DNA from 4 places in the Sporosarcina sp. OR05 genome. Region 1 is predicted to be linked to each of the others. Evidence: riboswitches for the same ligand, from Rfam matches in the RefSeq annotation. Region 1 holds a riboswitch; each other region holds the start of a gene.

What was found. A riboswitch is a leader RNA that binds a small molecule or an ion and turns the genes downstream of it on or off. The one in region 1 is predicted to bind thiamine pyrophosphate.
Region 2: linked by a shared signal. The riboswitch ahead of thiT (energy-coupled thiamine transporter ThiT) and the one ahead of NRI27_RS02990 (3-oxoacyl-ACP reductase) in region 1 are both predicted to bind thiamine pyrophosphate.
Region 3: linked by a shared signal. The riboswitch ahead of NRI27_RS15510 (YkoF family thiamine/hydroxymethylpyrimidine-binding protein) and the one ahead of NRI27_RS02990 (3-oxoacyl-ACP reductase) in region 1 are both predicted to bind thiamine pyrophosphate.
Region 4: linked by a shared signal. The riboswitch ahead of NRI27_RS07530 (3-oxoacyl-ACP reductase) and the one ahead of NRI27_RS02990 (3-oxoacyl-ACP reductase) in region 1 are both predicted to bind thiamine pyrophosphate.

Annotation. Positions count from the first base shown of each region.
Region 1 covers NZ_JANKJL010000001.1:641,592-644,727, reverse strand. Annotated here, with positions in the region: gene NRI27_RS03000 (replication-associated recombination protein A) at 1-110, shown strand, start outside; gene NRI27_RS02995 (chemotaxis protein) at 155-1,060, opposite strand; TPP riboswitch at 1,236-1,334, shown strand; gene NRI27_RS02990 (3-oxoacyl-ACP reductase) at 1,408-2,172, shown strand; gene NRI27_RS02985 (tRNA threonylcarbamoyladenosine dehydratase) at 2,283-3,050, opposite strand.
Region 2 covers NZ_JANKJL010000014.1:50,030-53,165, forward strand. Annotated here, with positions in the region: gene map (type I methionyl aminopeptidase) at 1-741, opposite strand, end outside; gene NRI27_RS15700 (magnetosome magnetite crystal formation protein family) at 838-1,179, opposite strand; TPP riboswitch at 1,268-1,368, shown strand; gene thiT (energy-coupled thiamine transporter ThiT) at 1,538-2,095, shown strand; gene NRI27_RS15710 (tryptophan-rich sensory protein) at 2,129-2,863, opposite strand; gene NRI27_RS15715 (M3 family oligoendopeptidase) at 3,023-3,136, shown strand, end outside.
Region 3 covers NZ_JANKJL010000014.1:8,329-11,464, reverse strand. Annotated here, with positions in the region: gene NRI27_RS15520 (ABC transporter ATP-binding protein) at 1-565, opposite strand, end outside; gene NRI27_RS15515 (ECF transporter S component) at 552-1,133, opposite strand; gene NRI27_RS15510 (YkoF family thiamine/hydroxymethylpyrimidine-binding protein) at 1,136-1,717, opposite strand; TPP riboswitch at 1,798-1,903, opposite strand; gene NRI27_RS15505 (hypothetical protein) at 2,080-2,280, opposite strand; gene NRI27_RS15500 (YecA family protein) at 2,326-3,136, opposite strand, start outside.
Region 4 covers NZ_JANKJL010000003.1:99,601-102,736, reverse strand. Annotated here, with positions in the region: gene NRI27_RS07535 (LLM class flavin-dependent oxidoreductase) at 1-1,240, opposite strand, end outside; gene NRI27_RS07530 (3-oxoacyl-ACP reductase) at 1,259-2,011, opposite strand; TPP riboswitch at 2,146-2,246, opposite strand; gene NRI27_RS07525 (hypothetical protein) at 2,775-2,924, opposite strand.

The DNA of each region.
Region 1 (3,136 bases):
TCCCAGACAAATTGAAAGACGTAGAATTTTACGAACCTGTTATCGCGGGTGAGGAGAAGAAACTCGCAGGGATTTATGAACGGTTAAAGGAATTCAGACAAAGAAAATAAAAAAACACATCCTGTCTATTTTGTGTACAGGATGTGTTCTTTTTTTATAAAATATATTGATCCATTTTCAAAACAAGTTCAGCAATTTCCGGTTTACTTACTTGATCATTCGCACCAACGTTTTCACCTTTATGTTTTAATTCATCCGTAATCAATGATGAGAAAATAATGACTGGCAACATAGCACTCTGTTCGTTTTCACGGATACGTTTTGTGAAATGATGACCATCCATTTGTGGCATTTCAATATCTGTAATAATGAGTTGGACAACTTCTTGCGCCTTCTTACCTGAAGCAATCGCATTTTCCAAGTAGGCCAATGCATCTTTTCCGTTCTCGAAGAACTCGATGTTTGCATAACCTGCTTCGGTAAGCGTATCATTTAACAATTTACGTAGCAAAGGAGAGTCTTCCGCAACAAGTATACGTTTGTCAGACCGCTCGCGTACACCAAGTTTCTTCACTTCTTCGACACGGATTCCACTCTCAGGATTTATGTCCAGGACAATTTTTTCGAAGTCTAGTAGCAACAGCATATCTTCCGATCGTTTAATTACACCGATCACTTGTGTCGTATCACCTGAATAGAGGTCTGCGGGTTTTTCAATTTGATCCCATGATACCCGGTGAATTTGTGATACATCTTGCACATGGAAAACTACTTGTTGTTGATTAAACGCAGCGACGATGTATTTACCTTCATTTTTTCCAATTGTCTTCGGTAAGCCCATAACGGTTTCCATATCAATGACCGGCAATACGTCCCCACGCAATTGGATTATCCCTTCAATTGAAGGATGTGCATGTGGAATGATTGTGATTGGAGTAGGTAAAATGATTTCTTTTACTTTAATCACATTAATGCCATATCGATTATTACCAATTTCAAATTCAACGATTTCAATTTCGTTCGTACCACTTTCCAATAATATGCCGTCTTGTCTTTGCATCATTTCCAGTCCTCTCATCGTAACTTGCAGTGGATTTATAACTTTCTTCCTTACATATCACAAGAACAATTCTATGTATTATGACCCATATTCATATTGTAGCAGTTCCCTCCCCTTTCAACAAGTGACTTATTTCTAACAAACTATGGTATAGTAAGAGGTAGACACAAATACATATGATCACTGGGGGAGCCTATTGGCTGAGAAGAGGAAACTCTGACCCTTTGAACCTGATTCGGTTAATACCGACGGAGGGAAGTGGCGAGTTCATCTTATCTATGCACATGACCGCTTTTTCCAGTGGTCTTTTTTTTGTGCAATTCAAACATTTGAAGGAGAGATGGAGAATGAACATTGCAGAACAAGTGGTAGTCATTACGGGAGGTAGTCGAGGATTAGGAAAAGCTGTGGTCCAAGCATTTGCCCGCGAAGGTGCAAAAGTGATCGTAAACTATTATAAAAGCGCCGAACAAGCAGAAGAGCTCGTTCGCTCAATTGGCAAAGAAAAAGCGGTCGCAATTCAAGCAGATATCCGAAGTGAAGAAGATGTCAAAAGAATGTTCGAGGAAGGTAAAAGATTTTTCGGGAAACCTATCACAACGATCGTTAATAATGCCCTTGTCAATTTTTCGTTCAATGGAGATGCAAGGAAAGATCTCGAAACAATTGGATGGAAAGATTTTCAATGTCAATTTGAAGGAAGTGTCAAAGCGACTCTTAATACGTTACAAGCAGCGAGAAAAGATATGGAATCCCTGCAGTTCGGTCGCATTATTACAATCGGCACAAATTTATTTCAAAACCCTGTCGTCCCATACCATGAATACAATACGAGTAAGGCAGCGTTACTCGGTTTAACGAGGAACATTGCAAAAGAACTAGGGGCATACGGTATCACTGCTAATATGGTGTCTGGTGGGTTGTTACATAAGACGGACGCAAGTGCAGCAACACCTGATGCTGTCTTTGACATCATTAAAGCGAGCACCCCTCTACAACAAGTGACGACACCTGAAGACGTGGCGGACGCAATCTTATTTTTCGCATCCCCATGGAGCCGCGCAGTGACAGGCCAAAACTTAATTGTGGACGGCGGACTAGTCATGAACTAATTACACATGTGACTACAGGATTTCAAAAGCATAAAAAAACTGCATGAAACCAAGTTTGTGTAACTTCGTTTCGTGCAGTTTTATTTTTTCTTCTCTAAAATTTGTGAAATTTACTTACTGTCGTTCACTCTTTCAATCGGCAAGTCCTTAACAATATCGTTAAGCACCCAGCTTGCACAAACCAATCCCGCTACTGATGGTACGAAAGCATTCGACGAGGGCGGCATTTTTGCTTTCCGTATAGCGGCATCCGGATTCCCTACCGTTTCAACAACATCTTCACGTACAACAATCGGACTTTCATCAGAAAAAACAACCGGGACGCCTTTTCGAATGCCCTCTTTTCGTAATCGGAGGCGAATGACTTTGGCAATTGGGTCGGTGTGCGTTTTAGAAATGTCTGCAATTTGAAAACGAGTAGGATCTAATTTATTTGCTGCGCCCATGCTGGAAATAATTTGTATTCCACGTTGTAAGCATTCTTTAATAAGGTGAATTTTGTAACTAATTGTATCGGAAGCGTCAATGACATAGTCAGGTTCATAACTGAAAAAGGTTTCGTACGTTTCCTCCGTATAAAACATATGAAGACCAACTACTTCACAGTCTTTATTAATATCCGCTATCCGTTCTTGCATCACTTCCACTTTTGAACGACCAACCGTCGACAACGTCGCAATCAATTGACGATTTACGTTTGTAATGTCGACAGTATCCTTATCTACGAGAATGATTCGGCCGACTCCACTGCGTGCACAAGCTTCCGCAGCAAACGAACCGACACCACCTACACCTAAAATGGCAACCGTCTTGTTGCGCATACGCTCAAGTCCTTCTTTGCCTATCGCGAGCTCATTACGGGAAAATTGATGGAGCATGACAATTCCGCCTTTCTTCTATGAATCAAGTAAAAACCCCTCCGCAAGATCGCAAGAGGGGAATATGGGTAAATCCGTATAATATC
Region 2 (3,136 bases), on a different contig from region 1:
TTGTGTCAAGATAATGGGTTTGTCTTTTGTTACGATAATCGTATGTTCAATTTGGGCGACAAGGGATTTATCCGGTGTGACAAATGTCCATCCATCGCCTAATTCAACTATGTTTTCCGCTTTTTCGGATACGAATGGTTCTACCGCCAATACCATACCATCGACCATTAATGTTTTATCCCAAGCGTCATAATAGTTGAGGATGTGCTGTGGTTCTTCGTGCAATGAAGTACCGATGCCGTGGCCCGTCAAATTCCGGATGACGGCGAATCCGTGTTCTTTCGCTTCGCGTTCGACTGCTTTCCCGATCTGGTTCAATTTTGAGCCGGCTTTCACTTTTGTCATTGCACGATCAAATGCCAATTTGGCAACGTCACAAAGTTTTTGCTTTTTCTCGTCAGGTGTACCGACGACGAATGAAATGCCTGTGTCCGCAAAGAATCCTTCATATGAACCAGACACATCAATATTGACAAGATCTCCGTCTTGTAGAACGGTTGATCCTGGAATGCCGTGTGCTACCTCATGGTTGACACTAATACATGTATAGCCAGGGAAATCATATTGGTCGATTGGGGCAGAAACGGCACCACGCTCAGCAAATAGACGTCCACCGAGTTCGTCAAGTTCTTTTGTTGAAATTCCAGGGACGGCCGCTTCTTTCATCGCTTCGCGAATTTCAGCGACCATTCGTCCGATTTTTTTCAACGCTTCAATTTCTTCATTTGTTTTAACAATCATTATTTACAGGTCCCTTCTCAAAACGTACTTTTCCATTTTACTATATCATAATTCCATTCGTGAAGAGGGGTGCGGGCTTGCTGAAAATACTATCGGTCATTTTAGCACTTTAACCCCTTGGTACACATTCCAGATAACAACAACTAAAAATAATAAGCCATAGATGAGCATGAATAAGAATGGGGCTAGCCCCCAGAAATCAAATTGTCCATTCATCATCGTCGTTAATCGAGACTCATAGGAAACCATTGAAAAAGTAAACAATATAAAACCTGCAATGAGCAATACAACAGGTGCGAGATGTGAAATGAGCGATCGTTTTGCATGACCTTTCACTTCCGCATCGTCCGTAATGAAGAAGACAATTGCGGGGAGTAGAAGAGGGGAAAAGAAAATACTGAAATAGCATAAGGCGGATAAGATTTTGTTATTCGACATGTGTACCTCCTGATAAATAGAAGAAGTTTTTAAAATCATCTTGCTTATATGTACTGTACCATATACAATGGTAACGACAATTGAATTACACGACCACAAGGGGTGCCGACTTGGCTGAGATTGGACGGATGTCCTGACCCTTCGAACCTGTAAGTTCATACTTGCGTAGGGATGTGGATGGAAACTGACATATACGATACGATGTCTCGGTTCTATCCGGGATGTCGTTTTTTGTTACATAAGTTTAGTGAGTGATGAGCTTTATGTAAAGTATAATACAGAATCTGGTCATACGTCTTTGTTGACACGTTGACTTTTCTTCCGTATCCCTCCGAAAACAAAAGAGGAGGAATTCGAATTGGATCGTAGTCGTTTGCAGTTTTTATTGGAAGTAGCAATATTAGGGGCAATGTCATTTGTTTTGGATAACTTAACAGTATTTAAAATGCCTCAAGGTGGTTCCGTCACCTTATCGATGCTGCCAATTATCTTAATGGCATTCCGTTGGGGCCTTAGTGGAGGTTTATTAACGGGATTGATTTCCGGTTTACTCCAAGCAGTCATCGGCGGTTACATTATTCACCCTGTACAAGGTGCGTTGGATTATTTCATCGCGTATACGGTTGTCGGTTTGGCGGCAGTAACACTTAGATGGCTTCTGAAAAGTAAAGCGGAAGGTAAAAAAGGTTCCATGGCAACGGCCATTATTGTAGGAAGCGTTTTAGGTGGATCATTGCGCTTTTTAGCACATTTTATCGGTGGAATGGTGTTCTTCGCGGAATATGCAGGTGACCAACCGGCTTGGCTGTACTCTTTAGGATACAATGCTTCTTATATGATTCCTTCCATAGTGTTATGTGCAATTGTAGCAGTGTTGTTATTCACATCCGCCCCACGGTTGATTCAAAGAAATTAAAATAGAGCAAGTGCATGTAGTGTGCACTTTGCTCTATTTTTTTTGTACACCTTTGCCTGAAAAAAGAAACATGCATGTAATGATGACTGCAGTCAAAAAGAGTGCAGCAGAAGTAATGAACAACTCTTCAATCCCGTTTCGAATCGCAATGCCAATGAATGTCCAAACAAAAACAAGATTCATCACATAATCCCGGTGATGGTACATAAAATGTAAAGCGAACGCAGTGGAAATCGTTAAGTAAAAGACTGTCCATAAAGGATCGCTTAGACCGAAACCTTCCCATTCATGATACATGAGTGTGTAACTGATGTTAGAAATGGAGGAGATGAATACCCAGCCCGTAAGGATACTAAAAGGTACTCTTCCATACAAACGATTTTCTTTCTTCGGAAACGTAAAATAATAGGTAAGTACGACACCGAGAAGAGCGAGTTCAGTTATAACTGCCCAGTTGAACAAGCTGTAATGCCATAGGAACAGCCAAATTGTATTTAACGCACAGCTCACTACGAACAGGAAAGTGATTCGATTTTTATGTTTGTTGCTCATTTGCTCGGTGATCTTATTGAAATTTACTATCCACATGAACAACAAAATGAAGATGACAATCCATATAATAAAAACATAATTTGCAGGATTAAAGAGCACAGGCAAACGGTTAACAATTTCAACGGTTGTTTGATGATTGAGGGTGAAAAAACTAGCGGCTATATTCGTAACGATGACCGTCAGAAGTGAAAGAGCCATCAAGATCATTCTAGACATAATAAAATCCTCCCATGAACAGTATACATAGGAAAAGCCCTACATGCGAATGAAAGTATGAAGTTTCCGTCACAAATCAAATATTTCGTATACCGAAAATTCGTGCTATAATTAATACAGGTTTTTATAGCAATTTTCCAAACAACGAGGGGGATGAACATGACGACAAAACTGTACAGTGAAGTATGGGATTTAGATGTGTTTTTTAAAGGGGGAAGCCATTCACCTGAGCTAAACGAACATTTGGAAAAGGTGAAAACGCAAATTGTCGCA
Region 3 (3,136 bases), on a different contig from region 1:
ACCAAGCAATAAACTTTCTAGCCGTATACGGATCCAAATGAGAAATCGGCTCGTCCAGTAATAATACATCCGGCTCCATAATCAACGCACAAGCTGTAGCAATCCGCTGCTTTTCTCCCCCAGACAACTGCTGAATGACAGCATGCCGAAACTCAATTAAACCTGTCATCGTTAACACATCGTCTATCTTCTCAGCCATCACACTACGGTCAACATCGAGATTCTCCAATGTGAAGGCAAGCTCTTCCTCTACCGTCAACATACAAAACTGTGCATCTGGATCTTGAAAAACAGTTGCTACACGATGATTCACTTCTCCTTGGGCATATGAACTACTTTCCCTACCAAACAACTTCACCGAACCCGTCATAATGCCATCACAGTTATCAGGATACAACCGATTGCATACGTACAGTAATGTCGTCTTCCCACTTCCACTCGGTCCAGTGATGACTACCTTTTCACCAAGCTTTATAGATAATGAAACCTTATCTAAGATCCATTTATCTTCATCAGGATATCGAAAACAGACATCTTCAAACTCGATCACTTCAGGCACGGGCATCACCTTTAACGGATCTCGTTATCGCATATCCTCTAAGGGATCCTGTTGCCAATAAACCATCAACGACCATTTTACCGCCAACACCTGCAATCATTGCACCACTCACAATCCGGATAGCCAACATCAACACAACATAGCCCGTACTGAAAACAGCAAATCCTCCAAGTAAATACCCATAGACAAAACTGAAAACAGCTGCACCAATTCCTGCCAACATGAGCACCCACACGTTAAATCGCTTATAACCTGTTGCTGCAAAAGCCGCTTCTGCCCCTAATCCTTGAATCAAACCTGCCAAAATCAATCTCGGTCCAACCGCATTCCCTAGCAATACTTCTATCGCAGCAGCAATTGTTTCTGACACGACCGCAGCCCCGGGTTTTCGAATAATGTACATACAAATAATCGATACAATGAACCAAATACCAAAAATCCACTCATATGCAATTGGGCCAATAAAACCAGCCCATATATTTCCGACATGTAAAAACAGTAAATAGACAATGCCAAACACAACAGAAAATAGAGACATGAGAACGACTTCTTTTAACTTCCAAGATTTCAACATACTCATCGACCTCCATGTGAAGGGCTATTTATACTCATCGACACCGTCATCACTAAATGCTTATGCTGGTCTGAACGCGCATGCGTAAAGGATTCCTCATAAAAAGCAAACACATCATGAATATCTCCGTGGATTCCGCTTGCATAGTGCATAGATTCATTGAACACACCACGCTCCTTCGCACGATCCACCTCACGATAAATGACATTCATGTAATCCGGATTATTCATCGGATACAGCGCGAATTGGGATGACACGTATTGTTTTGTAGTATCTATATTCGCCACTTCATCCCCTTTATCCAAATAAACATCACCCGCTGTATCTCCTGGACAGCCTGCGGAAAAAGTACCAGACATCGCAATGTGTTCACCTGTTTTCGCCGCATGTAAGCAAATCGCCTTTGCAACATTGAATACATGCACCTGTTTTCCTCTAATAACTGTTGAAACATCATCGGTATGCATCCAAACATTCGAAGTATCTGTTTGTTCAAGCGCTCCCTTAATGACTTCTACAAAATTTGCCGCCATCGGATGCAACGAGAAACGGAATCCGATAATTGGACTGACGCCACACTTCATTTGTAAAACCTCCTCGATTTTTTTACATAAAAAAACTACATCCCGGAAGATGTAGCCACTTGTCCAATCGTAAAAAAACGCGGAAAGTCACTACACTTCCCCACGCAAGTATTATCTTGATCGGGTAATAAGGGATCGGAGCAGTTGCTCGCATCACAGCCATAGTGGGCACCCCTAGTGTAGAAAACGGTATGTAGTTGGATGGAATGGATTGTCATTCATCACTTTTTTATGTTGAGCCCAGTATAGTGGAAGTTTGCGAATTTGTAAATGTATTCTTGCAAACTCGTACTTTGGTGGGAGATAAAATATTTATCAAACAGTTTCCTTACCGTTGTCATAGCTAGATATACATTTCTCATTCAAAATGGATACAATTCATCCACAACAATTTCTTCTTTTATCGGCTTTCTATTTTCATCTACGAGACCATCTGCAATTGCCTCTTCCCAAGTCTTCCCATATGCAAAACCGGACTCTGTGTAGCCTGCGATAAAATAGAAATACTCGTCTTGCCCAAACAACTGGTCATCCGAATACTTCTTTTTGTTATTCTTACTCACCAATCATAACCCCTCTGCTTGCTAGATTCACTTTACATCCCCTCGTTATTCAACTCCGATTTTCTGTTCCTCATACGCTAGTAAATCTTTATAATACTTATTCATGGATGAAGGGGATACTTCAAACGATTCAGCGATCTCTTTTACGGTCATCTGAATCGAATCAAAAAGACCTTTTTCTTGTCCAAAACGAATCGCACCTGCAGCGATTGCCACTTCTTTCCGTGCATTTGGTTGTTGTTCCACGAGGAAGTCTTCAACAATCTCTAACAGCTTGTCTGATTCCTGTCCGTGCTTATCAAGAAATGCCATGATGGACTGCAAAACACCTGCTTCGAAGTTGGTGAATTCACTGCCATCGTAGTTATCATTTGCAAGCATCTTCCAAAATGACATCCCTTGTTCTTTCATAAATTGCTCAGTCGTTTGGCCATCTGTCTTTTCAAATAGCTTGATGAATTCCGTAAACACTTGTTGGTGATCTGTTGGGAAAAAGATGAGGCTCGATACCGCTAAGAAATGATTTTCATTCTCTGTACCGTCCGGTAAAATAAAGCAATACAAATGCACACCGACAGGTACCGGTTTGTCAACCTCTCTTCTCAATTGAATCACTTCATCTGTTAAAGTTATTTTTACCGTCAAGTACTCTTCATCAACTCCCAATACCTCACCAATAATAGCTTGTGGACTTGTCCATTGGTCGATAACCTTTAGGACGGCTGGGCGAATAAGTTTCTTCTTTTGCTTCTCTAAATAGCCTTGCCATATATCTTCACGGTGATGGAAGAAGAATTCATCCAGTACAATTGCTTCAATCATCTCTTCAGAAAAGTTTTGTTGGAAATTTTGTTTC
Region 4 (3,136 bases), on a different contig from region 1:
TTTGCAACTCCGGCACGATTAATTCAACAAAGTCTTCTAAACTACCGGGCAATGTCGGCGGCATAAGATTAAATCCATCGGCCACCCCTTCTTTAAACCAAAGCTCCATCTGATCGACAATCTCTTCCGGTGTGCCGATGAGCGTGAAATGTCCCCCACCAGCATTCAGATACCCCAACAGCTCCCTTACTGTCGGGTTGGTATCATGAATAATTTCCAGTATCGTCTCGTACCGGCCGACTGGCCCAGTAAATTCTTCGACAGGCGGCAATGGAGGAACCTTTTCATCCAATGCCCAATCGGAGCAGTCTTGCCGGATAAACATACTCAGCTGTTTTAGAGCTGTTTCAATAGGAAGTTTCACATCTATTGCGGCTTTCTTGGCAAAAGCCTCTTCACGGCTCTCTCCCACATAGGTGACTAAGCCCGGAAACACTTTAATATGTCTGTTGTTCGCGCTTTGTCTCACTTGCTCATTTAGTTTGTCTCGAAATCTTTTGGCTTGCTTAAGATTCCATGACACTGAGTAAACGGCATCAGCATGTTTTGCGGCTAATGCAATGCCTTGTTTGGACGCCCCTGCCTGCATCGCCACCGGTTTACCTTGAGGGCTTTTCGGCGTAGTGGACGGTCCACACACTTTAAAATAGGTGCCTTCATGATGGAATGGCGAGATATTTGCAGGATTAATCAACTTCTTCTCTTCACGTTGATGCAAAAATGCTTCACTGTCCCATGAAAGAAATAATTTATTCATTAACACAGCAAATTCATCTGCCTTTTCATACCGTTCATCATGCGAGGGCAGTTGATCCATGTTATGATTTTGCGCCTCAACATCAGTCATTGACGTAACAAGATTCCAACCTACACGACCTTTAGTAATATGGTCTAAACTCAAAAGCTGGCGGGAAGCTGTAAACGGATTGGAAAAAGTGCTTGAAATCGTCGGAACTAACCCGACATGGTCTGTCACTTGGGAGATGGCTGTTAAATTGATGAGCGGATCAAACCAAAATGCCGGCAATTCACTGGAACTCTTTCCTGCAAAAGATTGATTATCCGCAAAGAATACGACGTCAAGCAAGCCCCTTTCCGCCAACTTGGCCAAGTCTTGATAATAGGAAATCTCACCAATGCGTTCAACACTTGAGTCAGGCATGAGCCAAGCAGCTTGGTGGTGCCCGCACCCATACAGCAAAACACCTAAGTTCAATTGTTTCCCTTTTTGTTCAGTCACTCTCCACACCCCCATTTGTCAATTCATTGTTAAGCCGCCATCGACTGTATAATTCTGCCCTGTAATGCCGCTCGCATGGTATGAAGACAAAAAAGCTACCATATTTGCAACGTCTTGAGGGGTTGTCACTTTTTTCAACGGCGTAGCGTTCGCAATTAATTCAAATACTTCCGGCGTTGTAACAGCACTCGCATTCGTTGTTTTCAATAAGCCCCCTGAAACGACATTCGCTTTTATACCGTATGCCCCTAACTCGGCAGCGATATTGCGTGTAAAACCGATCAATCCGGCTTTCGCTGTCGTGTATTCATGATAAGGAACGACAGGATTCTGAAACAGATTTGTTCCGATATTGATAATACTTCCATTTTGTCGTTCAATAAATTGAGGAATGACACTTTGAATGACGTTAAATGCTGCTTTTAACGTCCCATCCAACTGTCCCTGATAATCTTCCCAAGATAGTTCACTAAACGGCTTCTGCTTGACTGGATCAAATTTGAAATCGATTAATGCATTATTGACGACCACATCAATTTGCCCGAAGTATGCCGTTGCCTTTTCCACCATGCGCTCTACTTCTGCACGATTGGTGACATCCGCTTGAATCGCAATCGCATGATCTTTTCCAATCTCAAAAGCCATCTTGTCGGCTGCCTCTTTGCTTTTATTGTAATTAATGACGACCCGAAATCCTTGGCTTGCCAATGTCCTTGCGATCGTTGCCCCTAATCCTTGACTACTTCCTGTTACCAACACGACCTTTGTCATTTCAACAGCTCCTAAACATGTAATAGTTGAATAGGCAAATGACAGCTAAAAAAAATACGCAACCTTCCAAAAGGAAAGTTGCGTAAAACAAATATGACACACTAAGAAAAAGACAGAGTCATCCCTCTTCATATGTATGAATGTTCACACTTTCCTACGCTAGCATCAACTAGATCAGGTTCAAAGGGTTTGAGTTTCTACTCATCTCAGTTAAATAACACCCCTAGTGCATCCTATTAAGTTTTTAAGGTTTTGTAAAACGATTGCTGCCATTTCTACTATTCTTATGGGTTTTCATCTTAAACCATATCATACTGTATGATCCATTACAACCGGACCATTTATTACCTAATATGTTGTCCTTCCAAACGGTCATTCAATAAAGGAGCTCAAATAAAGACGCTGGGACAAAACTCTAAATAGACCGTTCCTCTGCGCTCCAAAGGCACGCTTTCCGCGGGGCGCGCTTGAGCCAATCGAACAACGAAGAGTTCGATTTGCCGTATTTCTGCGTACTTTGCGGAAATTAAGGCATCCTTGCTCCCAACGCTACGCTTTTGCTCGCAAAAGCCGTTCTGCGTAACGGCTTTCCCTGCGGGGTCTCAACATTCGCGCTACAATCCCGCAGGAGTCGGCCTTTTTCCGCTCCGACTCACTAAAGAATTTGAAAAGAAACACTGGAAAAATATTAAAAACTGCATTAAAAGGCGAATTAGCCATAATGCAGTTTTTTTATGTTATGTCCCAGCCTCTTTCGCTCCAATTATTGATCTGTTTGTTTTTGCTTTTTATTCAAATACTCTGTACGTAACTTTTCAAGATGCTGCTTTTTATCAAACTTAACAGGCTTGTTTTTTTCATGATATTTAGTCACAGCCGATTGACCTTTATAATCCAATTGATATTTTCCCACTTTGTTCACCTACTTTTTCTTTTCACGACTTTAAAAGAGAATCTATTCATCAAATAGAATGCGCATTATTTAAATGTAGTATACCATTTACCTTTATTCGCGTACTGATTGCAGGTGTAGGAACTTTACTAATAAACACTACAACCACGACATTCTTGTATACACAATTGTCATGAATTAACTAAATTTAACCTGACACAGGTACCCGTTTT